2 regions of the Sphingobacterium sp. UBA1897 genome follow, and region 1 is predicted to be linked to the other one. Evidence: riboswitches for the same ligand, from Rfam matches in the RefSeq annotation. Region 1 holds a riboswitch; the other holds the start of a gene.
The links. A riboswitch is a leader RNA that binds a small molecule or an ion and turns the genes downstream of it on or off. The one in region 1 is predicted to bind thiamine pyrophosphate.

Region 1 (16,844 bases):
TCGATAAACTCAACCTGATTCCCAGGATGATTTTTTATGATAAAAGTTAAAATACTCCTTCTGACATCCTGGGAAGAAAGTTTTTCACCCTTGCCGGTTACCAAATTCCAATTGACCATATGATTTAAGATTTAAAATGTTATAATAATCTAAACCTATCCATCAATTTGGGAAAGAAATGGGAATTATTTATCTATTTTCCCAATCTAAATCCAACCGTTATACCGCCCATAGGTGTAAATTCGCTTTGGCTGTCATAAAAACTCACACCTGGCCCGATACCTACATTCATCATAAAACGCTCGCCATAAGTGCGCTGTATACCCCACATTGCGCCTAAAGTTAGGGTGAAATCAGCAACATACATATTATCACTTTTCAATATGGACGGACCAGCGGCTCCAAGCACCCCAGCAATATAATTGCCGGAATTGTGTGCTATTTTTTTTCCTTTCTGAAGCCTTTTATTTAAATTATAATAATGCCGCACTTGCATATCGACCGCTGGACGAAATGCATATCCCCACTCAGAATCTTCATGATGATAATCGTTAATCGTTATCGATGTTTTACTGTATAATAAACTTCCTGATAAAGGTCCTGAAAAGCGCAATGTTGTTTTATTTCCGATCCCCATTTCGTAAGACATATTGGTCAGGATATTGTAGGCAAACTGGTGATCCTCAACTTTGGCTTCAACTGCTGTATTCGTTTGTGCAAAAGACATCGAGGCAAAAGCCACCGTCATAAAGAGTGTAAAATAATTTCTTTTCATTAATAATTAATAATTTGACACCGCAAAGATATTAAAATAAATAATGTGTAAAAATCAAACTCCTATTGTCAAATCGAAGGCATTTCGCTTCAAAAATAGAACATCAATAAATACAGACTCAGTTTATTAAATAAGCTCGATGTGCTATTTCACATATTTAACCATCAAGATTATTATTTTAATTCTTATTTTCACAAGCACAACAGGCAACGAAATCCGTTACCCCTACTGCGACGTCGATACATTCGCAGGTGCAGAGGCGATTGCTAGTGAAGTAGTAAAGAAAAATACTTAGCAAATGCTCAGAAAGTTTTTGAGTCTGAGGCACAATGTTTAGAAAAGAACATATGAAAAAAATAGTGTTATTAAATACCTTGTTTACTCCGTTGATCGGATTTACTCAATTACAGACCGTTTTTAAGCAAAAAGTAGATTCTATTTATGATAAAAATAAGGATGCAGTAGGAATTATTGTTCATGTAGAAGCACCGAAACATAATATTTCCTGGAGCTATGCAAAAGGTGTAGCAGACACCAGCACGAACCAAGCGCTAGAAGACCAACAGCCTGTTTTGATTGCGAGCAACACGAAACCCTATGTCTCCGCAGCAATCCTAAGATTGGTGGAAAAAGGTGAACTTTCTATTGATCAGCCAATTGCAAATTTATTATCAAAAAAAACACGTCATTTATTTGAAAGCGATGGCTATAATCTAGCGGTAATTACGATAAAGAATTTGCTCTCACACACTTCGGGAATTCAAGATTATGTAGATGAAGCTTATTTTGAATTCGTCAATCAGCATCCTAAATATAAATGGAAAAAAGACGAGCAGATCAAAAGATCCATCGATATCGGAAACCCTCAGCCTGTCGGTGAAAAATTTAGTTACGCTGATATTAATTATTTACTTCTTACCGAAATTATTGAGCAAAAAACACAGCAGCCATTTTATGCAGCCATCCGAAACTTACTTAGATACCGAGAATTAAATCTAACAAAGACATGGTTTATAAACTTAGAACAATATCCTGAAAACACCCTGCCTCTCGCCCATCAGTACGCAAGCAAGTACAATTGGGACTCTTATGCCATTGATCCTTCGTGGGATCTGTACGGAGGCGGTGGGGTAGCAGCGACAGCCAAAGAGGCAGCCCTATTTTTCCAATATGTATTTGATGGAAAAATCATTCAGGATAAACAACTTCTTGAAGCGATGCATACCTACATCTTACCACCAGATAAATCTAAATACTGTTTGGGAATTTATCATTTTGACATGGGATTCAACGCTTACTATCATGGCGGTTGGTGGGGAACAGATGTCATCTATTCACCGGAATCTGATGCGACTATCACTGTCTTTACGCTGCAAAAAGGATTTCAGCATGTCATCAATCCATTTATCGGAAAAGAATTTCAAAAACTATTGATTGCGGAATCAGCAATAAAATAGCAGCTGACTACAATACAATGGAAAGTTTAAACTTTGATTGCCAAACCACTATCATTTACCAGTAAGCACTAGACAGGCAGTCGTTTACGATATTGGATATAGTATACAATTACATTTAGCAAAACAATAAGAGCCGCTATTATAGCCGCTGTATATACAGTACTATTAACTAATTTATTAGCAACTGAAATTGCTATTAAAGCCCATACAGCTACAAGTCCAAATAAGGGCATATGACGTTGCCATATCATCAATAAGTGAATGATTAATGCAATTGCAAACATGATAATAACCCATGTTGTAGCTGGTAATCCAAAACCGTCCCAGCCTATCTTCGTGAGATAGGCTGCAATGTCGGCAATCAAAGCCACTGAAATCCATCCTGCATAAAGTTGAAAAGGGAACTTAAGAAATATACGCTTGCTGCGTGCAGCATGAAACACAATAGATTGTGTATGGTGAATTATCTTTAATAGCGACACAAAAAGTAAGATCATTAATAAAATAGTCAAAAAGGTATAGTCATACAACCAGGTAATGACCCATAGACTATTTGCTAGACAAGAAATCAAGAACCACCATCCGACTTTTAAAACTACTTTTTCCTTTTCGTTTGTCTGTCTGACAAAAGGACCAAAATAAATTACAAATCCAAACAACCCCAAATAAATGAGGCCCCATATGGTAAAGGCATATCCCGCGGGTGTAAATAGATTTTGATATTTAGCAGAAACCGTTGCCATGGTCTCCCCATTAAAAATTCCCGTATTGGATAGGTAATTAATAATCACCGTAATGACCAAAGCAACTCCATTGGTTATTTGATAGATTTTCTTCATTGTATACAGCATAAAATATGTTTAAAAGCTCATTTGACCTCCTTCCGCCGGTCACGTGAACTGCAATAGACTCGTTATCACTAATTCTTAGTTTGATTAAATAATTTTTCTAAAACCTGATAACGGTAATCGAAGATTTGCTCCAACTTTTTTTTAACAAAAATTCCATGCGCAATTGTGCCTAGAATTCCCAAAGGCAATTCATAGTCTACCCTGTCTTTCACGAGCACTCCTTTTTCATTCGGAATAAACTCATGAAAATGATTCCAATAGGCATAAGGTCCCTTTAGTTGAAAATCAGTAAAACTTTTATTCTTTTCCACTTGCGTTATTTTGGTCTTCCACTTCAGCGGAAACCGAAGGATCGGAGATACCAAATAATCAATGATCATTCCCTCAGAAATTTCTTGCCGACGAAAGTCTGAGACGACAACAAACCCCATATCTTTTGGTGTAATTTCTGAAAGATTCATGGGTGAAGAAAAAAAAGACCAAGCGGTATCCAAATCGCAGGCCAATTGTTGTTCTCTATATATTTTGTACCTCATTACCTCATCTTATTTGAACTAACTTTATTGCTTGTCAATATAACAACACTACCACAAATTAGTTTACAAATATACTATAAAAAACATTTAACGAGGTTGCATCGCTAATTTAAAGAATAATTATACACCAATACAACTATTTAATTTGAAGCTAGCTTTTAAATATACTTTTATCGATGGTTATTTAGCGGACATATCCTTTTCTAGAGCCTTAACAAGGGCTTTCGTATAACTTTTAGAAAAATCAGCTAAGCTGGAAGGGTTGATTGTTTCAGACTGCACACTCCAAACCAGTTGTTCGGAACTAACGTCATATAGATTACTTTCCAGATAGTACATTTTATCCGTGGTATAATATCCCGGATCGTATGCAATCGGGTACCAATGGGAGTAATAGCTCCAAAAATTACCATACCATCCAAACCTCGGATAAGGCATATAAGGTCCACTTCCCGGTACATATCGGGTTTCGCTGGTTTTGTCGATCAGGGTAACAGTAAAAATAGCATCCGCATTCAGACTGTGTACTGCTTTCATCACTAAATCTTTATTTTGACTTTCATCTTTGGTGAACGTGCGTTTAAAAACATCAGTACTTTTAATAGCCTTGTAGCCATGCATGGAAGCCGCTTCAGCCAAATTGGATTCAATGACCTCCTGTGCTTTAGCATGGTTTGTCATCGCAATAATGAATATTGTTTGGTATTGTTTTGGAGTCAGATCTCTATTTTTATAGACATCTGTTATCCTTGTGGAGGTACTACAAGCCAACAATAAGAAGCTTGAGACAATTGCGGTTAAAAATGACTTCGATTTCATATGTTTTAAAAATTAGTGTCCTTTTGAAGTGTAGCAGAGAGTCTCTTCGTATTTCCGTGGGATAAGTCAGTACATCGATCTATTTTGGGTAGTCTTAGCGTAAAAACTATAGAACCACCTATTAGACAACAAGTTTACACTGACAATTGTTTTGCAGTTATTAATTATAAAAGAAATACTTTAATTCTTAATTGATATTATCAAAAGATCCTTGAGAAGTAAGGACACCACTCATCAGGGATTAAATTTCATCATTCAGGCAAAATCTGATTTCTGTGATGCTTCAAATGCATCACATAGTCATGCATTAAAAATTCGAGGCTATGGTCATTACAAGTCCTTTGTGTCAGTTTATTCGCAATTATATGCTGAAACAAAAACAACAATTGCTCGTTTACCGATCGCCATAGATTGCATAATTTAACGGTCTCAGCATGTTGATAGTCAGCAGATGAACAGTAGGCTACCTGATCATAGTATATTTTTGGATTTTCTTCAAATTGAGCTCTTATAAACCGTCCGTAATTTACAAAAGCGCTATCGACTAAATGACCTAGAATTTCTTTTTTACTCCACTTATCTGGTCCCAATTTCATATTAAAATCGTCCTCGTTTAATTCCATAATTTGCTGGGTAAAATCATGGATAATATCCTCAAATTCTGCCAAAAATGTACTCATACCTAAATCTATCTCTTTTTGCACTAATTTCTTAAGAATGTAATCCCTTGCCTCCACGCTATTGTGCAACGTTGCATTGTTCTACTATTTTATTGTTCCGTAAACTTTTTTGTACCATTCCAAAGCTTTTGCTTCGTGCTCTTTCAAAAATTCATCTTTGGCGTCATTATAGTCGTTCCCATCTTTCCATTGCTGGAGTACCAACTTTTCTTTGATCGCCTGATACTGATCTCTTACTTCTTCATGTACACGCAGATAATCGCGAAACGCTATATGGCGCAACCAGTGTTCTGATTGCAACGGTATGCTGTGAATATGCGCTATCCGTAGCGAATGATCATGCAATCGTACTGGAATTTCATCGTCGGGTGCAATGTGCTCTGGCAACCCCAATACTTCAGGCCGATCAATCAGGGCGACAAAAAAACGTCGGTAAGGCATATCCTCATTATATTTTTCATAATATACATAGCATTTACCCTGCAACAGGAACGGAATGCGATCAAGGTCATTTTCTTCCTCAAGACCGATCAATATATCAATGATTGGTTTGGCAGACAATCCCTCAACGGCCGTACTGCCTATGTGATCTACCCTCGACCTTATAGGTTTCAACAATGCAAGAAGTTCATTTTGAATGCTGTCGAAATTCGCTTTCCATATCGGATTATAAGGTTCAAACGGTAAAATCATACGCTATTGTCTTTGTCAATACAAGATAATAGACATCATTCGATCAAATACACCTCGAACGATGCCCTAAAAGTTAAAGTTAATAAATTTATGGTTTTCCGAGAGAACCTATAAACCAGTTCTATTTTTCTAATGCATTTATTGGGCAAATTTCTTCGTCGCTACGACACAGAGGATAACACCAACTGTTACAGCAAGCATGCCAACACTGACTTGTTCATGAAGAAGCCAGGCGGCTAAAGCCAAACCAAAGAATGGCTGTAATAACTGTAACTGTCCGATAGTCGCCGTGCCACCTTGGGCAAGTCCTTTATACCAAAAAACAAAGCCAATAAACATACTGAACAAAGAAACATAGGCTAAACTAGCCCAGGCGCCCATAGGTACAGCATCAAAAGTGGATGGAAGATAGATAAAAGTAAGTGGCAACATCAGCGGCAGCGACAAAACCAGGGCCCAGGAAATGACCTGCCAACCACCCAGTGTCTTGGTCAATTTAGCGCCTTCAGCATAGCCCAAACCACAGAGAATGACCGATAAAATCATTAAAACGTCACCTAAAGGTGAGGCTGTTAGTCCTTGTGCCAGCGCATAGCCGATCACCAGTAGGCTCCCTAAAGCAGAGAACAGCCAAAAGATTGGCTTCGGACGCTCGCCACCGCGTATAATACCAAATACGGCTGTCGATACCGGCAAAATACCGATAAAAACGATAGAGTGCGCAGAGGTGATGTGCTGCAGGGCTAGAGCGCTCAGTAAGGGAAATCCAACGACACATCCTATTGCAACGATACATAGCGAACCCATTTGTTTTCTTTCTGGGCGTTTTTCCTTAAAAACCATCAATGTTAACAGTGCCAATATACCTGCAATCGAAGCTCTGGCTAGCGTCACAAATACGGGGTCAAATGCTAAAACCGCCATTCGTGTTGCCGGCAACGAACCACTAAATAATAGCACCCCAATAAAACCGTTTAACCAACCGCTTGCGGTATTTTCTTGTAATTTACTTATACTTAATTCTGCCATGTTTCAACCTTTTACACAAAGTTCGTCCATTACAAGAACTAAGCACAGTCACAGTTTTTGATAATTCAATGGACACAGTTACCTTTGAAAACAGATATTAATCCTTATTTTATGAAAAAAGATTATTTGTATAATGAAATAGCAGACAATATTGCCAATAAAATTAATTCAGGTGTCTTAAAAGCTGGCGAGAAACTACCTTCAGTGAGAAATCTAAGTGCTGAACACGGTATCAGTATAAATACAGCAAAAAGGATATTTTTAGAGCTGGAAGGGCGTTCACTTATACGGTCCAAACCTCAGTCCGGCTACTTCGTTAGTCCTCCAAACTATTTGCAGCTTCCTTTGGCCGCAGCCAGTCAACCTATTCCAATCGCCAATAACCGAGAACCAGATCAATTAATGAATAAGGTGTATTCAACCATGGGGCGCCGGGATTTAACCTTATTTTCGATCGGTGTTCCTTCGGGAAGTCTCCTGCCTACCGCGAAATTGAAAAAAGAAATCGTTCTCGCTACACAGGAGCTCAGCGATGGTGGCACAGCATATGAGCCCTTGCAGGGCAATATAAAATTACGTCGTATGGTAGCTGTACGTTCATTGGCCTGGGGTGGAAATCTAAACGAAGATGAGGTCGTTACCACCAACGGCTGTATGAATGCTTTGGTTTTATGTCTGATGGCCTTAACCAAACCTGGAGATACACTGGCTCTTGAAAGCCCCTGCTATCCGGGTATCCTCCAGCTTGCCGTTAGCCTGGGACTTAAGGTACTGGAAATAGCCACGGCCCCCCTTACGGGAATAGACATTGAAGCCCTCAAAAAGCTATTGCCCGAAATCAAAGTCTGCTTACTGGTTCCCAATTTTAACACCCCTCTGGGCTATTGTATGCCGGATGAGAACAAGCGGGAAATTGTATCACTGCTAGCAAAACATCATATCCCGCTGATCGAAGATGACACCTACGGCGACCTCCATTTTGGCACCCAACGCCCCAAATGTTGCAAATCTTTTGACCTAGATGGCAATGTACTCTGGTGCGGGTCAGTTTCAAAGACATTGGCTCCGGGCTTTCGTGTCGGATGGGTCGCTCCTGGAAAATACAAGGAACAGATTATCAAACTAAAACTGATCCATTCCCTATCATCTACAGCGATCATCAACGAGGCAGTGGGAAATTTTCTATTAACAGGAAAGTATGAAAACCACCTACGTAAACTCCGTCGATCATTAACAGAAAACTACCAGCAGTATGCCGCTATCATCGTGGACCATTTTCCGGAAGGTACTAAAATAAGCCGCCCACAGGGCGGACTCGCCCTATGGGTTGAATTTCCAAAACACATCGATACAGGCAAACTATACAACTATGCGCTTAAACTACAGATTAGCATTTCACCGGGAAGGATCTTCACCTTGCAGGATCAATTTCACCATTGCATGCGTCTCTGTGTTGGCCTACCCTGGAGCAATGAACTCGCCTTAAAATTAAAACAGCTTGGTAAACTCGCAAAAGCCCTCCAATAGATTATAACATAAAAGAATAAAACCAACAGTCAAGACAACGAAACAACAAGTCGGAGCATATGCTTACTTGAGTTCCAGCTCCAGCCTATGTTTACCAGCCTCCAATTGGACGATATCGCTGCTTCTAACATTATCCGGTGGATAAAATGTTGCCGTCGCATTAGCAGGTATTTGGATATTATATATGATCATTTTATCCTTTAACTTCCATTCGGAAACGATTTTACCGTAGGGTGAATCGTAAGAAATAGAAGATTCTTTCAGTTCCTGGGGGAAGATAGGTTTTAAGAGCACATGTTTAAATCCAGGTTGTTTAGGATCTGGCAGAATCCCGCCGATAGATTTAAAAAACCAACCACCGATTTCGCCAAACATCATGTGGTTGTCTGAAATATCCCGTGTTGCTTTTAAATCCCAGTTCTCCAACAATGTTGTCGCTCCATTTACAATCCACCATCCCCAAGACGGGTAGGTATCTTGTACCGCGACCTTATAGGCTGTCGTTGCATAGCCATTATCTTTCAACGCATTCAATAGTGCTTTAGCGCCCAATACCCCCACATCCAAATGAAAGTTGGTCTCTTCCACTTTCTTATTCAGATTGGCGGCAACACGGGCTTTCATTTCATTGGGTACAACACCCCAATAGAGCGGTACACTCAGTTCGGTCTGTGTTCCATTGCTATAAACACCCTTGGAAGCATCTAAAAATTTTGCGTTGATGGCCGTCTTAATTTTTTCGCTTAGCAGTTCATATTTTTGTTGATCTGCTGCGTATCCAAACAATTTGGCCGCAGCAGCCAAGATGGTCGCATCCACATAAAAATAAACAGATGAGGTCAACTCCAGATTGGACTGTGACTTCACCGGCACCCAGTCTCCACGCCCAAACGTTGTCAACCCAGACGGGCTGATTCCGTCTACATAATCGACATAGCGTTTGATATTTAGGTAGCATTCTTCTAATGCACGTGGGTCTCCATAAAACTGATAAATCTGCCATGGAATGATGGCAATGGTGCTTGTCCAATCCAAACCATTTGCGGTACCGTAGCCCCATCCGCCAGTTGGAATAATATCGGGTAAGACACCATTCTCCTGTTGTTCATCACGATGATCCGCCATCCATTTTTCATAAACTGTTATCCCGTCAAAATTGTATAAAGCTGTTTCAATCGCAAGGTGCCCATCCCCTGTCCAGCCGTTCTTTTCCCGTTGCGGACAGTCTGTAGGATAGCCCATCAAATTGGATAAGTAGGCATTGTTGGTCGCTGTCCATAGTTTGTTGACCAACGCTGATGATGTCTTGAGCTGTCCAATAGCAGGTACATCACTATGCATAAAATAGGCGGTCACAGCCGAACTATCCAATGCAATTGCGGCACTGCTGCTAACCTCGACATAACGAAACCCTTTGTAACCGAACTTTGCCATAAACTCATCATCGCGGCCACTTAAGGTCAATATATCGGTCTGAAAGGGCTCCTTTTCCTTATCGCCCCGATAATAAACATCAATATTGGACTGGTCAAGATGCCCATCGGCCTGCAATCGCTCACCATGCTTGATACGCAGCATAGTACCCGCAGCTCCTTTCACTTTAACTTTTGTAATCCCGGCCATATTCTGGCCCATATCGAACACATAGGTACGTTGGTCTATCTTTGTCACTGATTTTGGCTTATAGGACTTCACGAGCCGAATCGGTACCATCTGTTGGGAAACGATATGCGCTGATGGCGCATTTCTATACTGAACAGCCTGCCAGGCCGAATCATCGTATTTTGGTTTATCCCAGTTAGGTATTTCCAGTCTTGCATCGTAATGCTCACCAGTGTAAATATTATTATAGGTGATTGGCCCCGAAGCAGTCTTCCACTGCTTATCCGAAACAATGGTTTCCGTCGTTCCATCTGTATAAACAATTTTCAGTTCTAAACAGAATGTTGGCCGGGCCCGCCATGGTGCTTTATCAAAGTTCCAAACGGCCAGTGGTTGATGATTATACCAGCCATTCCCCAAAACAACGCCAATGGCGTTCTCTCCTTTTTGAAGCTGCTGGGTTACGTCCGTCACGACATACAATGTGCGTCGGTCAAACCGAGTATACATTGGATCCAGACGATGGTCGCCAACGCGCTGGCCATTAATAGAAAGTTCATATAATCCTGCTGCGGCAATATATGCGCGGGCAGATTTTATCTGCTTATTTGCCTTAAATTCTGTTCTAAAATAAGGCGTTTCCCGCGCATGAATATCCTTATTGTCGCTGATCCATTTTCCTTTCCAAAGGTCCATTCCCATCATTCCTGTTTCGAAAGATGCTATTTCAGAACGTGTTGATACACCATCCTTATCCCATACTTTAACCCTCCAGAAGTACTTAGTCTGTGGCTTTAACTGTACGCCGTTATAGGGCACTAACATAGCCGAGCTGAACTGTTTGCCACTATCCCAGCTATCTTTTGTCTCTTTCAGCAATGCCAGCGAATCTTGCCCTAAAAGGATCTGATAAGCTTGTTGTACTGCACCTTTACGTTGGTCCTCAAGTCGCCAGCTAAGTCTCGGGTGAATTGCATCAATACCCAATGGATTGACCAGATGTTCGCTTGTCAACTGCACGGCGCTGCAGTTATTTTTAGGTTGGGCATAAGTGTTGCTAGCGATACACAACAGTGTTGTCAATAAAATCCTACGCATTAAAAGATACTATTCTTGGTGGTTGTTAAATTGTTTTAGCTGATTCAAAAAACTAATATATCAAATATTTTCCACATACTGACCTGTACTTTCCTGCACAATATGCCTAAGTCTGCAAAATAAATTTCTTGCAACTTTCATAAAAATAACCTTATCTTAGTCGCAACTTTAGGGGTGTCTGCTCGTGCAGGCTGAGATTTTACCCTTAGAACCTGATCCGGATCATACTGGCGTAGGGAAAAGTGAGCTGTCTACAAGGTGCATTGCTGTGCCTTTGTGTAGCCATTCCTAAAGTTTTACCAAAAAAATTAAGGAATGGAACTTACAATAAACCATCAGATTCGATTTTTCGACCCCACACTTACTTCACTTGAAGGCTTGTTGCTTTTGGAATTATCTGGCAAAACTCAGGGCGTGGCTGTAGCCATCAACAACAAAGTCATCCCCAAAAAGGACTGGGCTACGACAAGACTTAAACCTTACGATCAGATTATCTTAATTACCGCATCTCAGGGCGGATAGCCATTCCACAAAAATCAACCGAGTAATTCACCCAATACAGAAAAAAATGACAGCTGAAACAATTACGCAATCACCCTTTCCAAATGCAAAGAAAATTTTTGTATCCGGAAAACTATTTCCTATTCAAGTCGCTATGCGTCAAATCTCCTTGAGTCCAACCAAATTAACGAATGGAGAGGTAGAAATTAATCCGCCGGTAACAATTTATGATACTTCTGGACCTTATACGGATGACACCGTCCATATCGATATCCGAAAAGGCCTCCCGCGCCTTCGCGAACAGTGGATCTTGGATCGTCAGGATGTCATACAGCTGGCTGTCATAAGCTCTGAATATGGACAAAAACGCCTTTCTGATCCAACGTTGGATGAACTCCGATTTGCGTATAGCCATAAACCAAAAGTAGCCTCTGCCGGCAGGAATGTAACCCAATTACATTATGCAAAGCAAGGCATCATTACCCCAGAAATGGAGTACGTTGCTATCCGTGAAAACCAACGTATCGAGCAGCTCACGGCCAGTACCCCCGGAATGGATCATCAGCATAAAGGACAAAACTTTGGTGCCAGAACACATGATAAAGCTATTACACCAGAATTTGTCCGTGAGGAAATCGCTGCCGGAAGAGCAATCATCCCTAATAATATCAATCACCCTGAAAGTGAACCCATGATTATCGGGCGTAACTTTCTTGTTAAAATTAATGCCAATATTGGCAATAGCGCTGTAAGTTCAAGTATAGAGGAAGAAGTTGAGAAAGCGGTATGGGCCTGTCGATGGGGAGCCGATACCATCATGGACTTATCCACTGGCAAAAATATTCACGAAACCCGCGAATGGATTATCCGTAACTCGCCCGTTCCAATCGGTACAGTACCGATCTATCAGGCGCTCGAAAAAGTGAAGGGGGTGGCCGAGGACCTTACCTGGGAAATATTCAGAGATACCTTGATTGAACAGGCCGAACAGGGTGTTTCGTACTTTACCATACACGCCGGCGTACTGCTTCGTTATATCCATCTCACGGCATCTCGAGTAACGGGCATTGTCTCCAGAGGAGGATCTATCATGGCCAAATGGTGTCTTTTCCACCACAAAGAGAACTTTCTTTATACTCATTTTGAGGAGATCTGTGAGATCATGAAGCGATATGATGTTGCTTTTTCACTTGGCGATGGTCTCCGTCCAGGTGCCATTGCGGACGCCAACGATGCGGCTCAATTTGCTGAGCTCGAAACACTGGGCGAACTCACCAAGGTCGCCTGGAAACACGATGTTCAGGTGATGATCGAAGGTCCGGGCCATGTTCCTATGCAATTGATCAAAGAGAATATGGACAAACAATTGGCCTGTTGTGACGAAGCTCCATTTTATACCTTGGGTCCCTTAACAACTGATATTGCGCCAGGTTATGACCATATCACATCAGCCATTGGAGCTGCGATGATCGGTTGGTATGGATGTGCGATGCTTTGCTATGTGACGCCCAAAGAACATCTGGGCTTACCAAATAAAAAAGACGTTAAAGACGGTGTAATCACCTATAAACTAGCTGCCCATGCGGCCGATTTGGCCAAAGGACATCCAGGTGCACAATACCGCGATAATGCCTTGAGTAAAGCGAGATTTGAATTTAGATGGGAAGATCAATTCAACCTTTCCCTGGATCCAGATACAGCACGGGAATATCATGACGAAACATTGCCGGCAGATGCGGCCAAAGTGGCTCACTTCTGCTCCATGTGCGGTCCCAAATTTTGCTCGATGAAAATTACGCAGGAAATCAGAGATAGTGCCGCACAAGGGATGCTGGAAAAATCGCAGGAATTCATCGCACAAGGAAAAGAGATTTATTCATGATCGTCGCTTTGACAGCAGCAGAAACGATCCCTTCCGAAAAAGGGATTATAGACGCTTTGTTCAAAGAAGGACTCGATATCCTGCACTTGCGCAAGTATCATTTTACAGACCTACAAATGTCCAAATATGTGGAATCTATAGATTCCACATATTTGGACAGATTGGTCCTACATTCCCACCCTCACCTATCGGCTGAGCTCGGAATCGCACGTATTCATATGAACGAAAAGAATAGATCAACAAATCAAATGCTGCCTACAACGATCTGTTCAACATCTGTACATGATATCGATCAATTCAATAGCCTTGATGAATGTTGGGCCTATGCTTTTCTAAGTCCATTATTTCCAAGCATCTCAAAAGTGGGGTATGGAGTGTATAATGCAAGGTTGGATCAGCTCCCGTCACGCTCCAACTTTACTGTTGGTCTCATCGGTCTTGGAGGGATAAACCAAGGCAACTGTCTTATCCCGATGCAGCAAGGTGCAGATGGAATTGCCTTATATGGTACTTTATGGAAGCACCCTGATCCCGTTCAAAATTTTATAGCATGCAAACAAAAACTATGGAAAAACTCCAATATATATCGCAGGGACAAACATTAACTGAACAAAAAAATAACATACTGAAAGCGCTGGATGCGGGGGCCAAATGGATACAGATCAGATGGAAGAACGCCGATGAAAAGAGCCGCTACATGCTTGCAGAACAGATCAAGCAAACCTGTTCCGAATTTGGTGCCAGCTGTATAATCAATGACCATCCTTCGCTTGCAGCGGCTGTAGATGCTGATGGAGTGCACTTGGGACTGGATGACTGCAGCGTCACAGCTGCCCGGGACATATTGGGTGCAGGAAAAATAATCGGCGGTACTGCCAATAGCTTTGCGGATGTAAAACAAAGAATAAGTGAACATTGTGACTATATCGGACTCGGACCATTCAACTATACCACAACAAAACAAAAACTAAGTCCCCTACTGGGGATTGCAGGATATGAAAACATCATCCAACAAGTCCGCCTAGCAGGCTTGCCCCCTATTCCAATATTCGCAATTGGCGGTATAAGCCAACTTGAAGATATCCAACAGCTATTAGAAATTGGAGTTTACGGTGTAGCACTCTCCGGAATCGTAACCAAGACTCCAAACATTGTTTCATCCATCAATAAAATTTTATTATGAGCAACCTACATATAGCCGATCGCGTATTTGAATCCAGATTATTTCTGGGTACGGGCAAATTCGGTAATCTCACAGAAATGAGCGATGCCATTGTGGCTTCGGCCTCCCAATTGGTCACCGTTGCCCTCAAACGAATCGACCAGACCAGCTCAGACGACAGTCTCATCAGTGCACTCGACCTGGCGGCAATCGATTTGCTTCCCAATACTTCGGGAGCACGAACTGCTGAAGAAGCTGTGCTCGCAGCCCAACTTGCACGGGAGGCACTGGAAACCAACTGGGTAAAGCTGGAAATTCATCCCGACCCTCGTTATTTACTGCCCGATCCTATTGAAACCCTGCGTGCAACTGAATCGCTGGCCAAACTGGGTTTCGTTGTCATGCCCTATATTCACGCAGATCCAGTACTTTGTAAAAGATTGGAAAATGCAGGTACTGCAGTTGTTATGCCTTTAGGTGCTCCTATTGGTAGTAATAAAGGGCTTCGCACACTAGACTTTCTCGAAATTATTATTGAGGAGAGTAATGTCCCTGTGGTTGTAGATGCTGGGATCGGAGCTCCATCCGATGCCGCCAAAGCCATGGAAATCGGAGCCGATGCAGTCTTGGTCAATACGGCAATTGCGGTCTCCAATAATCCGATACGTATGGCCGAAGCATTCAAAGAGGCTGTTATTGCGGGACGAAAGGCTTATGAGGCCGGTTTAGGAAAGATCGGATCAAAAGCAATCGGTTCGAGTCCCTTAACTTCATTTTTATTTGATTGATGATTCTCTTATGACAGATTTCAAAACGATTCTCGATGAATACTCCTGGAATGACGTCCACACGCAGATTTATGACGCTACCAATCAGGATGTACAACATGCGTTAGAAAAAGACCATTTAACACTCGCTGACTTTAGGGCACTCATCTCACCGGCTGCAGCACCGTATCTAGAACAAATGGCACAAAAAACACAACAAATCACGCAACGTCGCTTCGGTAAAACCATACAGCTCTATGCCCCTCTTTACCTGAGTAATGAGTGCCAAAATATCTGTACATATTGCGGTTTTAGCATGGACAATAAAATTAAACGCAAAACACTTAACAACACAGAACTATTACTGGAGGCAATGGCACTCAAAACCATGGGAATCAACCACATTTTACTCGTTAGCGGAGAAGCCAACAAAACGGTCGAGATCAATTATTTCCTAAACGCTATTCGGCTTTTAAAACCTCATTTTTCACAGATATCCATTGAGGTACAGCCGCTGGAAGAATCCGAGTACCGACTACTACAGGCCGCAGGGGTTTATGCAATTTTGGTCTATCAGGAAACCTACCATCGGGAAGTTTACAAACAATATCATCCGAAAGGAAAGAAGTCCAATTTTGACTATCGTTTGGATACGCCTGACCGTATAGGCCGGGCCGGAATCCATAAAATCGGACTGGGGGTATTACTTGGGCTAGAGGACTGGCGGGTGGACAGCTTTTTCACCGCGGCACACATTTCCTACTTGCAAAAACAATATTGGCAGACACGTTATTCCATTTCCTTTCCGCGCTTACGACCAGCCGCGGGTTCTGTTGAGCCAAATTTTCATTTGGCAGATCGTGATCTGCTGCAGTTGATCTGCGCATATCGTCTGTGGAATGAAAATTTGGAAATCTCCATTTCTACCCGAGAGAACGAAACCTTCAGAGATCATATCATACCTATTGGCGTAACCACAATGAGTGCCGCTTCAAAAACCAATCCGGGAGGCTATGTTGTCGATCCCCAAGCTTTGGAACAATTTGAAGTAAGTGATGAAAGAGATATGGAAACAATAAAAAATCAAATCCGAAAAATGGGCTATTCTCCAGTGATGAAAGACTGGGAAAGCAATTACGCGGGTATTGTACGTTAAATACATGAAAAAAGATAACATTTTTGATCGCTATAGCAGACAGATTTTTATCGAAGAGATTGGCGTTGCCGGACAACGGAAGATTATGGATGCCAAGGTATTGGTCGTTGGTGCAGGCGGACTCGGGAGTCCTGTCGTTCAATATTTAGCCGCGGCCGGTATAGGCAAACTCGGCCTGATTGATTTTGACCAGGTTGAAATCCACAATCTAAATAGACAGATCATTCATTCCGAAGATAATATAAACCAAGCAAAAACAGAAAGTGCCGCAGCCTATATACGACAGCACAATAGCACAATTGATTTTGA
Region 2 (16,844 bases), on a different contig from region 1:
ATTAAATGTATCTCCTATCTTAAATCAAATGTACCGAAAAGGCAACAAAAGTTATAATAAAAAATGTGACAACAACTAATTTGACAAACCTCTTAGAAAAGAAAGCTAATCTGTAAATTGTTGCATCTCGATTAATTTGCGGTATAATCCTTCACGTTGTATCAGCTCACTATGGCTACCTACTTCTACAATCTTTCCAGCTTCAATTACCACAATTATATCCGCATTCTGAATGGTACTTAAGCGATGGGCAATGACAACCGTTGTTCTATTGTCCATTAATTTATATAAGGAGTCCTGTACCAATTTTTCAGATTCGGTATCTAGCGCAGAAGTCGCCTCATCAAGAAGCATGATCGGTGGATTTTTTAAGACAGCCCGTGCGATACAGATCCGCTGGCGTTGGCCACCCGATAATTTACCGCCCCGATCACCAATGTTGGTCTGATAGCCATGTTCTGTTTTCAAAATAAATTCATGCGCATTGGCAATCCGTGCAGCGGCTTCAACCTCTTCCTGGCTGGCAGAAAGATTAGCAAATGCTATATTATTGAAAATCGTATCATTAAACAAAATAGACTCCTGATTGACGACACCGATCATGTCCCGTAAAGAATCCTGGTTTAAATCCCGTAAATCAGTACCATCAAACAAAATTTGCCCTCCAGTGACGTCCATAAATCTCGGGATCAAATCAACCAAAGTTGATTTCCCTCCACCTGATGGCCCTACCAATGCAACAACCTTCCCTTTTTCTATCGTCAAATCGATGTTCTGGAGAATCTCTTTATCTTTGCTATACGAAAAATTGACCTGGTTAAATACGATATTCTTCTCAAAGCTTTTCACAAGCTTCGCGTCGGCGCGATCTTTCACTTCCGTCCGTTCATCGATCAGTTCCAATACGCGTTCGCCCGCAGCAAGACCATTATGAATACCGCTAAAAGAATCTGTTAGCGCCTTTGCCGGACGCATTACCTGTGAAAAAATAGCGATATAGGCAATAAATGCGGGAGCAGTTAAGCTCTGGTCACCTGAAAGCACCAAATGACCGCCATACAATAGAATAATAGCCACCATAATTACCCCCAGCAATTCGGAAACAGGTGAACTTAACTGTTGTCTTTTGGCCATGGAACGGCCAATATTTGCGTAACGCTCGTTCTCATTATGAAACCTGTTCTTAATAAAGGAGACTGCATTGAAAGCTTTGATAATCTTAATCCCAGACAATGCTTCGTCCAAATAGGAAATCATATTTCCATACGACTCCTGTGCTGCATGCGCTTGACTTTTGAGATTCTTAACGATTCTTGCGATAAAAAATGCAGAGACGGGAATGACCAAGAGTGAAAAGAATGTCAATTGTGCAGAGATATTAAAAAGCATCACAATATAGGCGATCAATTGCAGGGGTTCCTTAAAAACCACCTGTAAAGTGCCCGTCACAGAATACTGCACGACTTGTACATCGGACGCAACTTTAGAAACAATATCTCCTTTTCGCTGCCCCGTAAAATAGCCAACATGCAGATCCATTACACTATCAAATACTGCTCTACGCAATTTGAGCAAAGTATGAATACGGAAATTCTCCATAATACGCTGACAGAAATAACGAAACAGATTACTGATAAATACGGAGCTCACAATTGCAATACAGACCCTTTGCAATGCGCCATAGGCACCAAACTGCTCATTTGCTACCGATGCATAGTAATTGAACCAACCTAAAATATCTGTATACGTTTCAGGTTTCACGACTTCAACAGCAGCTTCACAAGCTTCTTTTCCTGTTTTAAAAAGTGTATGGAGTAATGGAGCAAGCAATGCTAAATTCAAAGTGCTAAATATAACCGTGATCAGCGTGCAAATTACATAGGGGATTGCAAATTTCTCAATGGGTTTAGCAAACGATAAGAGCCTAAAATATGTTTTCATTTATTTTGAACTAAGACAAATTACCTTTATACGAAAAGTCATTCGTCGGTCTCTCCTCTACCTTTCAGATTTTTGACGAGGAAATTGAACAAAAATAACAAATTAATCAAGAAAAGCACATATCCTGGTAAGGGACTATAAAATTGTTGCATCTCAAGACTAAAGCATTCAGCTTGTTCAGCTTGAAAAATCGATAAAAAAATCTCCTTTTATATAGATAATTCCCTAATTTAGCCTTATTCAAATACCAAATTTATTAAAATAAAATGCAAATAGACGTTGCCAAAAGATTGCAGCATACTGAAGAATATTATTTCTCCAAAAAATTAAGAGAAATAGATGAGTTAAACAAGCAGGGTGCGCGTGTAATCAACCTAGGAATTGGAAGTCCAGACTTGCCCCCACACCCGGAGGTGATCGAGACATTAAATACGAATGCCCAACTTCCAAATGTGCATGGCTATCAAAATTATAAAGGCGCCCCCGCCCTACGACAAGCCGTTGCAGATTGGTATCAACGTTATTATAACGCGACTTTTAATCCCAATACAGAAATATTACCCTTAATAGGATCAAAGGAAGGTATTGTGCACATCTGTATGACCTATCTTCAGGAAGGAGACCAAGCACTTATACCCAATCCTGGCTACCCAGCTTATGCTGCTGCAGTGAGATTGAGTGGTGCTGAAGCGATCACCTATAATCTTACACAAGAGAAAAATTGGCTTATTGATCTAAATGAGCTCAAAAAACAAGACTTGTCAAAGGTTAGACTGATGTGGATAAACTATCCTCATATGCCAACAGGTGCCTCGGCACCCGATGCATTTTATCAAGAGCTGATTCAATTTGCCAAAGAGCATAATATCCTGATTTGCCACGATAATCCGTATAGCTTTATTTTGACAGATACGCCAAGAAGCATTATGAGTATCCCTGGCGCGAAAGATGTAGCCATTGAGTTGAATTCGCTGAGCAAGTCTTCCAATATGGCGGGATGGCGAATTGGTGTGCTCGTGGGTGCCGAAGAACGTATAAACCAAGTACTCCGTTTCAAAAGCAACATGGATTCAGGTATGTTTTTACCTGTTCAGCTAGCTGCGGCAAAAGCCTTACAACTTGATGCCTCCTGGTATGCTGATCTAAACAAAATTTATGCTGAAAGACGTCAACAGGTGTATGAAATTATGGATTTGCTGGACTGTTCTTATCAAAAGGACCAAGTAGGTCTATTTGTATGGGCACGCATCCCTGAAAAATACAAGGATGGTTATGCCCTAAGCGATGCTGTTTTGGACAAGTCACGGGTATTTATTACACCGGGTGGAATTTTCGGAGACAAAGGCGATCAATATATACGCATCAGTCTCTGTGCCACAGTAGAGGTACTCAAAGAATCAATCCAGCGCATTAAAGATAATTTCTAAGACATTCGATATCGGGGCAGCTTAACTGCTTTGAAATTATCGATAGAATAATTGATCGACAAACAACCAGGGTATAAAGCGTTCGGTGTATAACATTTGAACAAAAATACGCTTAATATAATTGTTTACATATGAACATTGCCATTGTAGGCGTAGGCTTGATCGGCGGCTCAGTCGCCATTCGCCTAAAAGAAACAAAATTCTGCGACAAAATTATCGGTGTAGATAAGAGTCAAAAGAACTTAGATAAAGCGATGCACATCGGCTTCATTGACGAAACAGCAAGCTTAGAAGATGCGATTAAGAGCTGTAAAGTATTGGTGCTCACAATTCCTGTCGATGCCATTTTACATGTTGTTCCTCAAATCTTGGATCTGGTTACAGATCAGGTCGTCATTGACATGGGATCGACAAAAACAAATATTCTCAACAAAATCAAGGATCACCCTAACCGGGGGCGTTACGTTGCAGCCCATCCCATGGCCGGCACCGAGTATTCGGGGCCTGAGGCTGCAATACCGGGCTTATTCAAAAGCAAGATGATGGTCTATGTCGAAGCATTTAAAACTGATGAGGATGCTTTCGAGATCGCCGATGCCATCACCGACCAATTGGAGATGCGCAGCTGTTTTATGAATGCGGACGAACATGATGTACACACTGCTTATGTATCACACATCTCTCACCTAACCTCTTTCGCCCTCGCCTTAACGGTATTGGAAAAAGAGAAATCTCAGGGACGTATCTTTGAGCTGGCAGGATCGGGATTTGAATCTACAGTACGCCTGGCCAAAAGTTCGCCCGATATGTGGACACCTATTTTCAAGCAAAATCGCGAAAATGTACTCGAAGTACTCGAAGAACATATCAAGCAGCTTCAATCCCTGCACGATTCTATTGCCACGGAGGATTATGACAAATTGCACAAACTTATTACCCGTTCCAATAAGATAAAAAGGATCATTAAATAAAGGGTGCTCTAGTTAAAGCAGTAGATAAAAAAAGTCCACTTTTTGGTGGACTTTTTTTATTCATCTTCCAATTCATTGAATTTATCCAGGTCGGCTTTTGCCCCGATAGGATCTCCCAATTTTTCGCGAATTGCTGCGCGATATGAATACAAATCAGAATAATATGGATTCAAATCGATCGCTTTCGAGTAATCTGCCAGTGCGCCTGGTAAATCCTCCAACTTTTCATTCAAATCGGCTCGTAATGAATACACATAAAAATCTTCCGGATTGAGCGTAACAAGGCGGTCAAAATCCAATAATGCTTCCTCAAAATTTCCCAACCGCTCAAACAAAGATGCCCTTTCTTCGTATACGATCGATGAATCACGATCTATTTCCTCCGCTTTGGCATAGTCTTCCAGCGCACTTTGGTAATTACGATAGGATTCAAACACTTTAGCGCGAAATATATAGGCGGCAGAACGATTCTCATCAAGAGCAATAGCCTGATTGAAATCAGACAATGCCAATTCAAAACAGGTCAATTTCAGATACAAACTTCCTCTAAAAACAAACAGGTTGCTATCCTTGTTATCGGATTCCGCAATAGCAGCAGAATAAAGACCGATTGCTTTTAGATAGCTATAGCAATGAACATATTCAAGTCCCAATGAATTTATTTCGTCAGTACTCAGCTGCTTTGGCTTCGATTCCAGCTCTTGAATAACCAAATTATCGGCCTCAAAGTAAGTGAGTTCAGCTTGATTCTCCGCCCATTCCAATACACTATGGTAATTAAAATCCAGTCTCTTGGCAATCTGATAATCATAGAAAGCACCTTCGTCTTCATCGATGAGTCGATAAACTAAACAACGGCTCGCATAAAAAAATGGCTCCTCTTTATACTGTTCGATTGCGCTTGTAAACGTTGCAATAGCTTGGTCATATGCCGCTATTTTAAAATAATAAAGCCCCAAATAGCTATAGGCAAGTGCATGATTGGTCAAAGCAATCGCCTGCTCAAGTAAAGCGACAGGATTGCCATCGCCACTGATTCCGACATTAAATCCTTCCAATGTAGATCTAATCGCGCTCTGTTGGACGGTATCTAGCCAATTAGCGGAAAAAGATGAACTCGCTTCCGGAAAAAATGATGAAATAGGTAAAAAAGAAAACTTAGCAAGAAGTACGGGTACTGGCAGTGTAAAATCTGATTCCACAAAAGTATTATTTTGTAGAATAACAGCTAGATTTGAAAACATATGCTTCATACCCAAAACTAAGCTAAATTTCATTACAAAAGAAATCTAACGGGAGATCAAGTATTATAATCGGGTATTCTTATCAACTAATTTCACCTGTCAGGTATAAGTATTTATAACGGACAATATCCCTCGAATTTGTAAATTTGATTAATTTTTCCTTTTTGAAAACATAATTGGAAACCTTCTCTTCCATCAAACGCAGGAACTCAACAAATTCAGCAAAAAAGTCTTGACGTTCTCCTGGTGTAAACTGGCTGTTTTTTACAATCCAAAAGAATTGCTCTTCATTTACATGGAAAGATACCTCATTCTTCTTTTCTTTTCGAAAAATGAAGATTGGGTCATTTTCTTGGTTAATAAATAAAGCAAAGCCTGTATTTCCACCATCCAAATTAACAACAAAAGCAGAAAAATGGACAGTACCGATCTGTAAATTTTCCAGACAAATTAATTTATGCAACATCAGGTTGACAATTAGATCACCTAAAATTATTAAGTTTTTATTAAAAAACAAAAAAAGGCCCACAAAATAATTGTGGGCCTTTTGTATTCGACGTAAATCTTATTAGAATGTAAATTTCACAGATGCATTCCAGGTTCTGCCTTGTCCGATCAACACAAAATTAGACGTGTCAATACCGTTCCAGCTGTTATTTACATCAGTAACTAAATTACTCGAAGTAGCTTCCGAAATATAGAACTTATTCAACACATTGTTCATGTTGACACGGAAACTCATGCTGTTCTTATCACTTACTTTGACATTGTAAGAAAGACCGGCATCCAAAAGATTGAAAGACGGTAATTTCATATAGCGTCCATAAGTTTGGCCATCTATTACTTCTCTACGATAATTCGATGCATACAAACGCTCATAGTATCTGTAGTTTGCGTCAACAGACAAACCCTTAAATACTTTATATTTAGCACCAAATCCATAAGAAGTTTGCGCTGCGTTACCAACATGTTCACCGGTTAAGTTAACCTGAGAACGTCCCAATTCGACGCGGTTATCGTTACGTATAACAGAGTTTACTGCACCATCGTATTTCCAGTCACCTATCGATAAAAACCCTGTTAGGCTTAATTTTTCGATTGGGCGGGCCTCAAAATCAACTTCTACCCCTCTATGCACCTGTTTTACACCGTAATTAGTTGTATATAAATAGGCACCTTCGACCAAAATACCAGGATCATTTGTTGGATTGTATTTTTTCACATCATCTGCCGTCGCCAAACTCGAACTACCCGTAACACGGTTTTCCCAAGTTGTGCGGTAAACATTCACATTCACATCCAAGAATCGAGAAGCAAATTTATAACCAGCCTCTAAACCAAGGATTTTTTCATTTTCAGCATTTTCATTAATATCATTTGCAAAATTCATGAAAATATTGTTTTGATAAGGCTGACGGGAATAGTACCCCGCATTACCAAAAACACTATGATGTCCCAATGTATAACTTACACCACCCTTCGTATTGTAGCCAAAGTTGTTTACGTCTTTAGAATCCTCATTACCTGGCGTGTATTGAAAATAATCAGAACGTTTGTTTTGTTGTTCGGAAACCGATCCTTGGAAAAACGCTGTAAAGCCATTTTTCGCATATTCCAATTGACCGAACAGACCTCCGTAACGGATGTATTGATTGTAATCCCAAGCTAAACGATCTTCACGTGAATCAGGCTTACTTGAGAAAGCTTTCCAAGGGTTCGTTGAGTATGTATTGGTAACCAATGGCTTATTAGGAAAATTAACATTACCGCCTAATACAACACCATTTGTATTTCCAAGTGGATCAGTCAATTTACGATAGTGTGTACCTTTATAGTCCCTTACATCAAAACCGACATTGAAATTCAAGGATTCTGAAAGTTTACGGTTATAGTTAGAAACTATACCAAACCATTGGTGATTGTTCACATCAGCAGCTAAATATTTGCCTGTATTATATTTATCACTTCTTAGCGATTGGCCACCCCCAGCAGCTAACGATGCGTAAACGACAGTTGACAAAGATGATTTATCATCAATCGTCCAGTCCCAGTTCAAGTTGGCTACTGGCTTATGATAAAAGTTCTTTTGTGCATTCATCATCACGCCGTTTGCATCCTTATAATTGTCGTTATAACGTCTGCCATTAGCGAGATAGTTAGACAATTTTGAGGTATAGCCTTGGTTGTGCCATTGTGGTGCACCCGTTACCATAAAGTTCAGGTTGTGCTTTTCATTCGCTTTATATCCAACAGACAAGAAATAACTTTGTCCAGCACCTTCTGTATGATCCATATAACCGTTACCTGACCACTGTGTAAACATAGCCGAAACAGCAAAACCGTTTTTCATCAGACCGGTATTGTAACCTACCGTTGCCTTCATAAACATATCGTTACCAACAGTGGTACGAACAAAACCACCCTCTTTCATTGCAGTGGATTGTGTCACGTAATTTACGGTTCCGCCGACAGATGAAATCGCTAATTTAGACGATCCCAAACCACGTTGAATCTGCACTAAAGAGGCAATATCTGTAAGTCCCGACCAATTTGACCAATATACACTTCCATTGTCCATACCATTGATAGGCTGACCGTTCAACAAAAATGCTGTATTGGACTGATCAAAACCACGTGTTGTCATAGAAGACTCACCAAAACCTTTTGCCTGACCAGTGATATAAACCGAAGGGGTATTAGCTAATGCTGAAGTAATATCCTGTGCTCCTACCCGTTCCTCTAAATCCTGCTTACGGATCGTCGAAACGGCAATCGGTGTCTTTCTTCCTGCCGCAATATCGATAACCCCATGACCGACAACAACAACCTCATCCAAATTTGTTGAAGATCCAGCCGTAAAAATTGGATTGATATTCAACGATTCCCCCGATTTCAGCATGATGTTTTCGAAAACAACAGGCGTTTCGCCAATGTAAGTTACCTCTACTTTGTAGGGGCCTCCTTCTTGAAGATTTGAAATTTGAAATTTTCCTTGGGCATCGGCTGAGCCACTTACTACTTGTCCACTTGGGATGTGGGTAATTTTAATGGTTGCTCCTTTAACCGTTTGTCCAGTAGCTTCTTTGACAACTCCTGAAACCGAACCAGTATTTGCTGTTTGACCTTGAACGGCACTATAACTAGCAAAAACAAGGGCAAAAAAAAGTAAAGACTTTTTCATGTTAGATGTGATTGTTTTGTTTTTGTGCCGCAAAATTAGGAATTGATTGTCTTTTTAACTAATTTTAACAATACCAATATGATGCAGTATCTCTATATAGAAAGAATAAATTTTAATCTTCCACAGAAAAACAGCAAATTTCAGCAAAAAGAGGCAATAAAAATACAGCATACATAAAATAAATACAATACATCCATCCTATTCATGAAAAAACATCAAAAATAGTCAGAATAATATTTTGTCTGTTTTGAATAAATCAAAACTTATCAATTTTACGATTTTTATGAATTGCATACAAGATTTTATAGCTTATCCCCATGCGGTGCTAAAAATTGTTTCTTTCAATCCGTCGTTTCCACCTACCTCCTTTTCTTCCCACAACAGCTGAAATAAGCCTATAAATAATTAACTTTAACTAATTTAAAAAATATGTTATCCATAGAACAAGCTTATACAGGCATTCTTGAACCGGAATTAATCGCTGAAATAGCGGAAAACGCGCATATAAAAACGTTCCGTGAAGGTGATCTCATCATTGATACCAATCAATATATCAAGGCGATGCCTCTCCTCTTGGATGGGGCAATAAAAATTGTCCGGGAGGATGAAGATAAAGGCGAATTGTTGCTCTACTATCTGGAAAAAGGTCAAACCTGTACAATGTCGATAGCCTGTTGCCTCGGGAATAAAAAAAGTGAAATTCGTGCGCTCGCAGAAAAAACAACGACTGTAGCCATGATTCCAAATGAGCTTGTCAACCTTTGGATGGGAAAATACCCTTCCTGGCGAAATTTCATCATATCAAGCTATTCAAGCCGTATGGACGAAATGTTACAAGCTGTTGATAGTCTAGCTTTTTCCAATATGGAAGAACGCATCATCAACTATTTAAAAGCCAAAGTGAAGCTGAATGACGACCGAATACTCACCCTTACGCATCAGGATATCGCTTCCGATTTAAATACATCCCGAGTCGTTGTCTCCCGAATTTTAAAAAAACTGGAACAGGAAGATAAAATAGTGCTGCTACGTAACGAAATTAGGGTATTGGTGGAATGAGCAAAACATTTGTATCTTTAGTTATACGTAAATTTCAAGAGCAATTAATGTAATTTTTAGATGAAGATAGAAAAATTAGGATTTATAGGATTAGGAAACATGGGGTATCCCATGGCTAAAAATCTAGAAAAAGCAGGATTCCCCCTTTCTGTTTACAATAGAAACAAGGCTAAAGCAGCAGGCTTTGAAGAGCAATCAATTATCAGAGAAGATATAGGTGAATTAGTCGATCATAGCGATATTATATTCTCCATGCTCACAAATGATGAAGCGGTCAACGAAGTTTATGAAAAAATCCTCCAAAGGGAGATCAAGGGCAAATTATTTGTCGATATGAGTACAATATCTCGTGAACGCTGTATTTCAATAGCCACTAAGCTAAAAGAAAAAGGCGCTGCTTTTATCGATGCTCCCGTTGCCGGCAGTACCAAACCAGCGACTGAGGGTACACTTATTATTATGGTGGGTGGTGATCCCGAAGACCTTCATCGCGCCCGACCATACCTCGAGCAGATGGGAAAATCGATCAAACATCTCGGCGCAAATGGCCAGGGAATCGCAGCCAAACTTGCGATCAACTATTTCCTTTCGACGATCTACCAAGGTCTCGCGGAGACGATCCTATTTTCAGATAAACTGGGAATTCAACGAAGCGATATGCTCGAAATCATCAACGATAGTGCCAGCGGCAGTGGGGCAACAAAAGTGAAAACACCATTATTGGTGGAAGAAAACTACAGTCCTGCATTCGCGCTAGACCTTATGCTGAAAGATATTCGACTGGCTCAACAAGCCGGTGCTGACTATCCCCTCCTCAAGACCTTACTCGAAACCTACGGGAAAGCACAGGATCAAGGTCTCGGACAGCTCGATGTCATTGGTATCATTGAATCCATCAAGTCGTAGCTTCAGGTTGGCGATAGTGAAAAAAATGTACATTGAAAATTATATTTAGTTGAGATGGACTCCAAATTAGGTTCATTTCTGATCACACAAAATAATAAGCGGAACAAATTATTTACAGATGAAAACAGTTATGACACTATTGGTGCTTACTATGGTCACCATGACTACGCAGGCCCAACAATTAAAACAGGTTTCTTACCAGGATGGTGAACAAAAACTCAATGGCATAGTAACCGCCAATAGGGCAAAAAAAGGCCCTGCTGTCTTAATTCTTCCGGCATGGAAGGGAATTGACAACGAAGCGAAACAAGCTGCATTGCTTCTTGAAAAAGAAGGTTACATCGCGTTCATTGCCGACATCTACGGTGAAGGAAATATTCCCTCGGACAACACCGCAGCTTCGAAAATTGCCGGTCACTACAAGACAGACTATAAAGCTTATCAGCATCGCATAATGCTCGCATTGGAACAACTGAAAAAAGAGGGTGCGGATCCGACGAAAATTGCTGTCATCGGCTATTGTTTTGGAGGTTCAGGAGCCTTAGAAGCAGCGAGAGCCGGCTTCCCCGTCAATGCAGTGATCAGTATCCACGGAGGCCTATCCAAAGCTGCCGACAGACCCAATGGTTCGATCAAAACAAAAGTACTCGTTGAGCACCCAGCAGCCGATAAAAGCGTATCAAAAGAAGATTACGATGGGTTGGTCAAGGAATTAAATGAAGGAAAAGCAGACTGGCAAATAATTACCTACGCAAATTCGGGACATACGTTTACGAATCCCGAGTCAGCCGAATATAACCCCGTAATGGCTAAACGTGCCTGGGAGCACACCTTATTATTTTTGAAAGAAGTATTAAATTAAATAGCAAAGTCAACAACAGCAATATCGACCCAAATGAATTATAACGCGAAACTGCACATTTATCCGATTATCATTCAGTTGTTGATATTGCTGTTATATAGTCCCAGCGCAGCATCGCAAACAGTAAAATCGCTAACAATAGCTAGCCCAACGCATGCAGTTCTTTTTCTAACCAATGAGTCCGATAAATCAACTGATTTTATCATGCGTCTACACGAAAAAAATGCTGCTGAGATTTTCAAATTAGTACCTTATAGCACAACAAAGTTACTGGTCACAAAAACCGATGCAAAAAAACTCACATTCATCGTTAAAAATCACCAGTGGACCATCGACGTATTGTCATTGAAGCAACGTCATGCCATGATCTTGTTTGATGGATTAGCCAAACCCAAGATCATATACGATAGTAATACCTATCTGGCAGCAGCCAAACCGATATTAAACACCAGCACACAAATTGCGTCAAAGAAAGCTTCTGCACAATATAATGCCTCACATTTCTTTGACTCAATCGCACAAGTTCAATTTATTCCATCCGGGCAATATGCAGCGGCTATTATCGCAAATTCCGCTCTTCCTCTTTATTACAGTCAGCGTAAAAATAAATGTGACGGCACTTATGTAATGCAGCAGTTTTCGGACGAAAATGCGGTGCAATCCGGTGCAATTATGACGACTGTATATGAAGAAGGCAAAGAGATCACATCGAACAATCTTTCCGGGGGAAATAATTATTACAACAAAAGATGCTATAATCAATTCGGACTTATCGACTCCATACAGTACCTTCGAAATAGTAAGTGGAGCAGCAGTACAATTTACCGGTATCTCCCAAATACCATTGTTTCCTACGATCCTACATTTGAATCGGCGATGATTTATCACTTGAACAGTAAACTCCAGGTTATAAAAAGTGAATCCATTCATTTTGTCTATCAACGGAGAGACTGGACCATTTACACTTATGATCAACAGAATCGAATTACTGAAGAGATTTCGGGCAGAAATGATCAAAGAGAAAGTCGCGTCCGCTATCAATATGATAGTCCGGAAACAAGTGACTACTCGCTGCGCCAAACCTTCGATCAAAGCGATCGACTGACAGCCGAAATCAAGCGATCGTACCGAGCCAACGAAACGATTGATGAGTTTTATTATGAGGGTGTATTACAACAAAAATCTATTGTAAAAGATCTCGGAAACTGTGCCTACGAAAGCTTGATCTATAACAAAGAGGGAAAGTTAACAGCGAAATATATACAGGCAAAGAAAACCAACTAAACGAACTGAAAAACTGCACTAAGCTCAGACAATAAGATTCTTGATTTTGACAAAAAAATATTCGACGAAATTCGGCAAAAAACACATTTCTGCACTAATTTTGATAGCGATACATAAACGTCAAATTGAGAAAAAGAAAACTGATCAGTCAACTTCATCCCATACTCTATTTTATTGCAGTATGGGCGAGAAGAGTGCAGCGCAAAGCCGTTTGGCTATTTGATAATAAGAAATACAGCACAGCTAAATCAACTGAAAAACTTCCCTTTCGTATTAAAAAGCATCAGTCTGTCTTATTAAAAAAACTAGGCGAAAATAATATGCAATTGCAGATTAACAAAGTTACCAACCTGAAAATTGCAGCAGCACAGATTAATAGCATTCTGATCAGACCGAAGGAAACCTTTTCATTTTGTAAACTCGTTGGACTACCCACTGTAAAAAAAGGATATCTGCCCGGCATGGAGTTATCCTTTGGTGAAGCAAGAGCGGGTATTGGCGGTGGAATCTGTCAAATATCCAACCTCATCCATTGGCTTGTTATCCATAGTCCACTCACCGTCAATGAACGTTATCACCACTCTTTTGATCCATTTCCGGACGATGGCCGTGTTTTGCCATTCGGTAGTGGAGCTACCGTCTTTTATAATTACCGCGACTATCAATTCACCAACAACACGCCTTACACCTTTCAAATAAATCTCTGGTTCACAGACAAATGTTTAGAGGGCGAATTAAGAATTGATCAAGAACTGGATTTTGCGTACCATGTCGTTGAAAAAGAACATCAATTTCTTAAAATAGACAATCAGTTCTTTCGGAAAAATGAGATTTGGCGCGAGAAATTTTTAAAGTTTCAGGGTGGAAAGATTTTGGAAACCGAACTTTTGACCAAAAATTTTGCCCGGGTTACCTATCCCCCTGTTGAATACATTGAAATTAGTGCCGATCAAAATCCGGCCGATTAATTCAACAAGCTAATGATCGAAAAATGACGGATATGAAAAGTCCTCTTTTTTGTTTAAGTTTGGTCTGGCTTTGGGGGTATTCTGTATAGAATTGAGATAGTCCCTTTGAACCTGATTCGGTTTATACCGGCGTAGGGAAAAGCAAAAATCCACTGTACAGCATACTCCTTTACTGCACAGGCTATCGCTCTTCTTCCCTCCAAGGCCGCACAGTATATCTTAGCATATGTAAAAAAATGGAAGATTCAATTATCAATTTATTAGAGCAGCTGAGGGTCGAAAAACCCCTTGTACACAACATCACAAACCTAGTCGTGATGAACAATACTGCCAACGCACTTTTAGCCCTAGGAGCGTCCCCTGTGATGGTACACAGCCCATTAGAAGTACGCGAGGTTGTCGATATTGCACAAGCTCTTGTCATTAATATCGGCACCTTGAGTGAAGATACTGCCGAAGCTATGCTGGTTGCTACCGAACATGCCAATACCATTGGACGGCCATGGGTACTTGATCCTGTTGGTGCTGGGATATCAGCATTCCGCAATGATTTATTATCCAATCTACTGGATCTCAAACCCACGGTTATTCGTGGAAATGCATCAGAAATCATGACGCTGTACAATTTCAACCAACCGAACACAAAGGGAGTCGACAGCACGACAGCGAGTAAAGATGCCCTCCGATTTGGCCAATTATTGCAAGAGCAAACCGGCTCCATTATCTGTATTTCTGGAGAAGTAGACTATATCCTTTCACAGCAATACCGGGTTGAAGTTTTTAATGGCAACCCTTTAATGACACAGGTAACTGGACTTGGCTGTAGTGCTACTGCGCTTATTGGTGCATTTCTAGGTGTTACAGACCAATATTTTGAAGCAGCTGTTGCCGGTGTATCCATTTTGAGCTTAGCGGGAGAACTCGCTGCCCAAACAGCAGCTGGACCGGGCACCCTGCAATTGAATCTCTATGATGAACTCTATCAGCTCAATGCAGAACGTCTAAAATCAAAGCTCAAGATCAAACGCTATGCGCATTAATCCGCTTTTTCCCTACCCTTTATATTTGGTAATTTCTGAGCGGGACTGTTATCCTCAAAATTGGCTCAATGTTGCCGAAGAAGCCATTATTGGCGGAGTCGATCTTATACAATTGCGCGAAAAGGCTGACGATCCGGCCACATTTTTGGATAAAGCCATCCGTTTGAAAAAACTGACCGATCATTATGGTATTCCGCTCGTGATCAATGATGCCGTAGCAATCGCTGCCCAAATCGAGGCATGGGGAGTACATGTGGGTCAAAATGATTTGCAGCCGCTCGCTATTCGCGAAAAATATGGTGATAAATTAACCATAGGCTGGTCCATAGAAGACATGCAACAACTGGAAAGTGAACAAATGTACACCGTCGACCACCTTGGTGTAAGCCCCATTTTTTCTACGAAAACAAAAGTAGATACGGTTACTGAATGGGGAATTGCGGGTTTAAAACAACTTCGGAGTAGGACGGAAAAACCATTGATCGCTATCGGAAGGATGAATTTACAAACAGCAGAAGAGACCTGGAATGCCGGTGCAGACTCCATTGCAGTCGTTTCGGCCATATGCCAAAGTCAAGATCCCAGAGCTGCCAGTGCACAACTAAAAGAACTATTAAAATGACAAAAGATAAAAAATACCGCGTCCCTACCGTACTCAGCATTGCGGGGTTCGATGGTAGCGGTGGTGCAGGTATACAAGCAGATACCAAAACCATATCTGCATTAGGTTGTTATGCCATGAATGTGTTAACTGCCTTACCCGTTCAGAACACACAAGGTGTAAGACGTATTTATGAAATTCCTACAGCAGCCGTCCAGGACCAATTGGATGCTATTTTTGACGATATCTATCCCGATGCAATCAAAATAGGAATGGTACACAATATTGAACTTGTGGAGCTTATTAGCAGCTATTTAAAAGAATATAAAGGGCCTATCGTATTTGATCCAGTCATGGTCTCGACCAGCGGGCACAAGCTCATTCACGATGATACAATTCAGGCCTGCATAGAACTTCTTTTTCCTTTAGCAACGCTGATTACACCAAATTTAGACGAGGTAAGTGTTTTAGTAGACGAAGTTATTGACAATGTCGAGAAGATGAAAAAAGCGGGAAATAGCCTATTGGCGAAAGGTTGTCAATCCGTTTTGATTAAAGGCGGGCATCTCCAAAGTCAAGAATTAACATCCCTGTTGTTCCAGCACAAGAATCCACCAATTGAATTCAAATCTCAAAAAATTAACAGCAAAAATACACATGGTTCCGGTTGTTCGCTTTCTTCAGCAATTGCGAGCCATTTGGCACAAGGCGTTGGTCTCGAGAGCGCGGTTGAATTCGCATTGGCCTATATACACGCAGCAATAGCTGGTAGCAAAGACCTCGTCATTGGCAAAGGAAATGGGCCATTAAATCACTTCCATAATCCGATTAAACTTATTCAATATGAACTGGACTGATCATGCCTGGGAATCCATAACAGCTATTTATTCTGATATACTTACTATGCCATTTATTGTTCAGCTTAGTGATGGTAGTCTTCCCCTGGATAAATTTCAATTTTACATGCAGCAGGATGCTTTCTATTTAGAAGAATTTGGCCGTGTGCTCGCCTTTATAGGTGCAAAAAGTGCGGATAACCAACAAGCATTGGACTATTTCGAATTTGGTCGCAATGCGCTTCTTGTTGAACGGGCATTACACGAAAATTACTTTCGGGAATTTGGTTTAAGTCCTGCCGACAAGAGCAACAAAATCGAACCAACCTGCCATCATTATGTCCATTTTCTTAAAAGCGTAGCCGCTTTCGAGAGCATTGAGGTCGCTATGGCGGCAACACTCCCCTGTTTTTGGATTTATAAGGAGGTCGGAGATCACATTGTATCGACAGCAAATACACAGGGAAATCCCTATTCCAAATGGATAGAAACCTATAGCGGTGAGGATTTTGCACAGGGCGTTA

Region 2: it holds a riboswitch for thiamine pyrophosphate, as region 1 does, so the genes downstream of both, thiM (hydroxyethylthiazole kinase) here and thiS (sulfur carrier protein ThiS) in region 1, are expected to answer to the same signal.

Annotation. Positions count from the first base shown of each region.
Region 1 covers NZ_DDGR01000031.1:339,616-356,459, reverse strand. Annotated here, with positions in the region: gene B4N43_RS22205 (PepSY-like domain-containing protein) at 1-119, opposite strand, end outside; gene B4N43_RS22200 (hypothetical protein) at 194-775, opposite strand; gene B4N43_RS22195 (serine hydrolase domain-containing protein) at 1,123-2,232, shown strand; gene B4N43_RS22190 (hypothetical protein) at 2,301-3,071, opposite strand; gene B4N43_RS22185 (SRPBCC family protein) at 3,152-3,619, opposite strand; gene B4N43_RS22180 (hypothetical protein) at 3,800-4,438, opposite strand; gene B4N43_RS22175 (DinB family protein) at 4,690-5,118, opposite strand; gene B4N43_RS22170 (GrpB family protein) at 5,203-5,811, opposite strand; gene B4N43_RS22165 (DMT family transporter) at 5,950-6,840, opposite strand; gene B4N43_RS22160 (PLP-dependent aminotransferase family protein) at 6,952-8,367, shown strand; gene B4N43_RS22155 (alpha-L-rhamnosidase) at 8,431-11,067, opposite strand; TPP riboswitch at 11,228-11,323, shown strand; gene thiS (sulfur carrier protein ThiS) at 11,383-11,589, shown strand; gene thiC (phosphomethylpyrimidine synthase ThiC) at 11,636-13,450, shown strand; gene B4N43_RS22140 (thiamine phosphate synthase) at 13,447-14,055, shown strand; gene thiE (thiamine phosphate synthase) at 14,016-14,633, shown strand; gene B4N43_RS22130 (thiazole synthase) at 14,630-15,400, shown strand; gene thiH (2-iminoacetate synthase ThiH) at 15,411-16,535, shown strand; gene B4N43_RS22120 (HesA/MoeB/ThiF family protein) at 16,540-16,844, shown strand, end outside.
Region 2 covers NZ_DDGR01000019.1:241,122-257,965, reverse strand. Annotated here, with positions in the region: gene mqnE (aminofutalosine synthase MqnE) at 1-2, opposite strand, end outside; gene B4N43_RS11965 (ABC transporter ATP-binding protein) at 106-1,941, opposite strand; gene B4N43_RS11960 (pyridoxal phosphate-dependent aminotransferase) at 2,208-3,368, shown strand; gene B4N43_RS11955 (prephenate dehydrogenase) at 3,500-4,339, shown strand; gene B4N43_RS11950 (tetratricopeptide repeat protein) at 4,396-5,616, opposite strand; gene B4N43_RS11945 (hypothetical protein) at 5,666-6,049, opposite strand; gene B4N43_RS11940 (TonB-dependent receptor) at 6,152-8,764, opposite strand; gene B4N43_RS11935 (Crp/Fnr family transcriptional regulator) at 9,194-9,823, shown strand; gene B4N43_RS11930 (NAD(P)-dependent oxidoreductase) at 9,884-10,729, shown strand; gene B4N43_RS11925 (dienelactone hydrolase family protein) at 10,848-11,591, shown strand; gene B4N43_RS11920 (hypothetical protein) at 11,625-12,875, shown strand; gene B4N43_RS11915 (VanW family protein) at 13,001-13,843, shown strand; TPP riboswitch at 13,906-13,998, shown strand; gene thiM (hydroxyethylthiazole kinase) at 14,080-14,883, shown strand; gene thiE (thiamine phosphate synthase) at 14,873-15,505, shown strand; gene thiD (bifunctional hydroxymethylpyrimidine kinase/phosphomethylpyrimidine kinase) at 15,502-16,341, shown strand; gene tenA (thiaminase II) at 16,328-16,844, shown strand, end outside.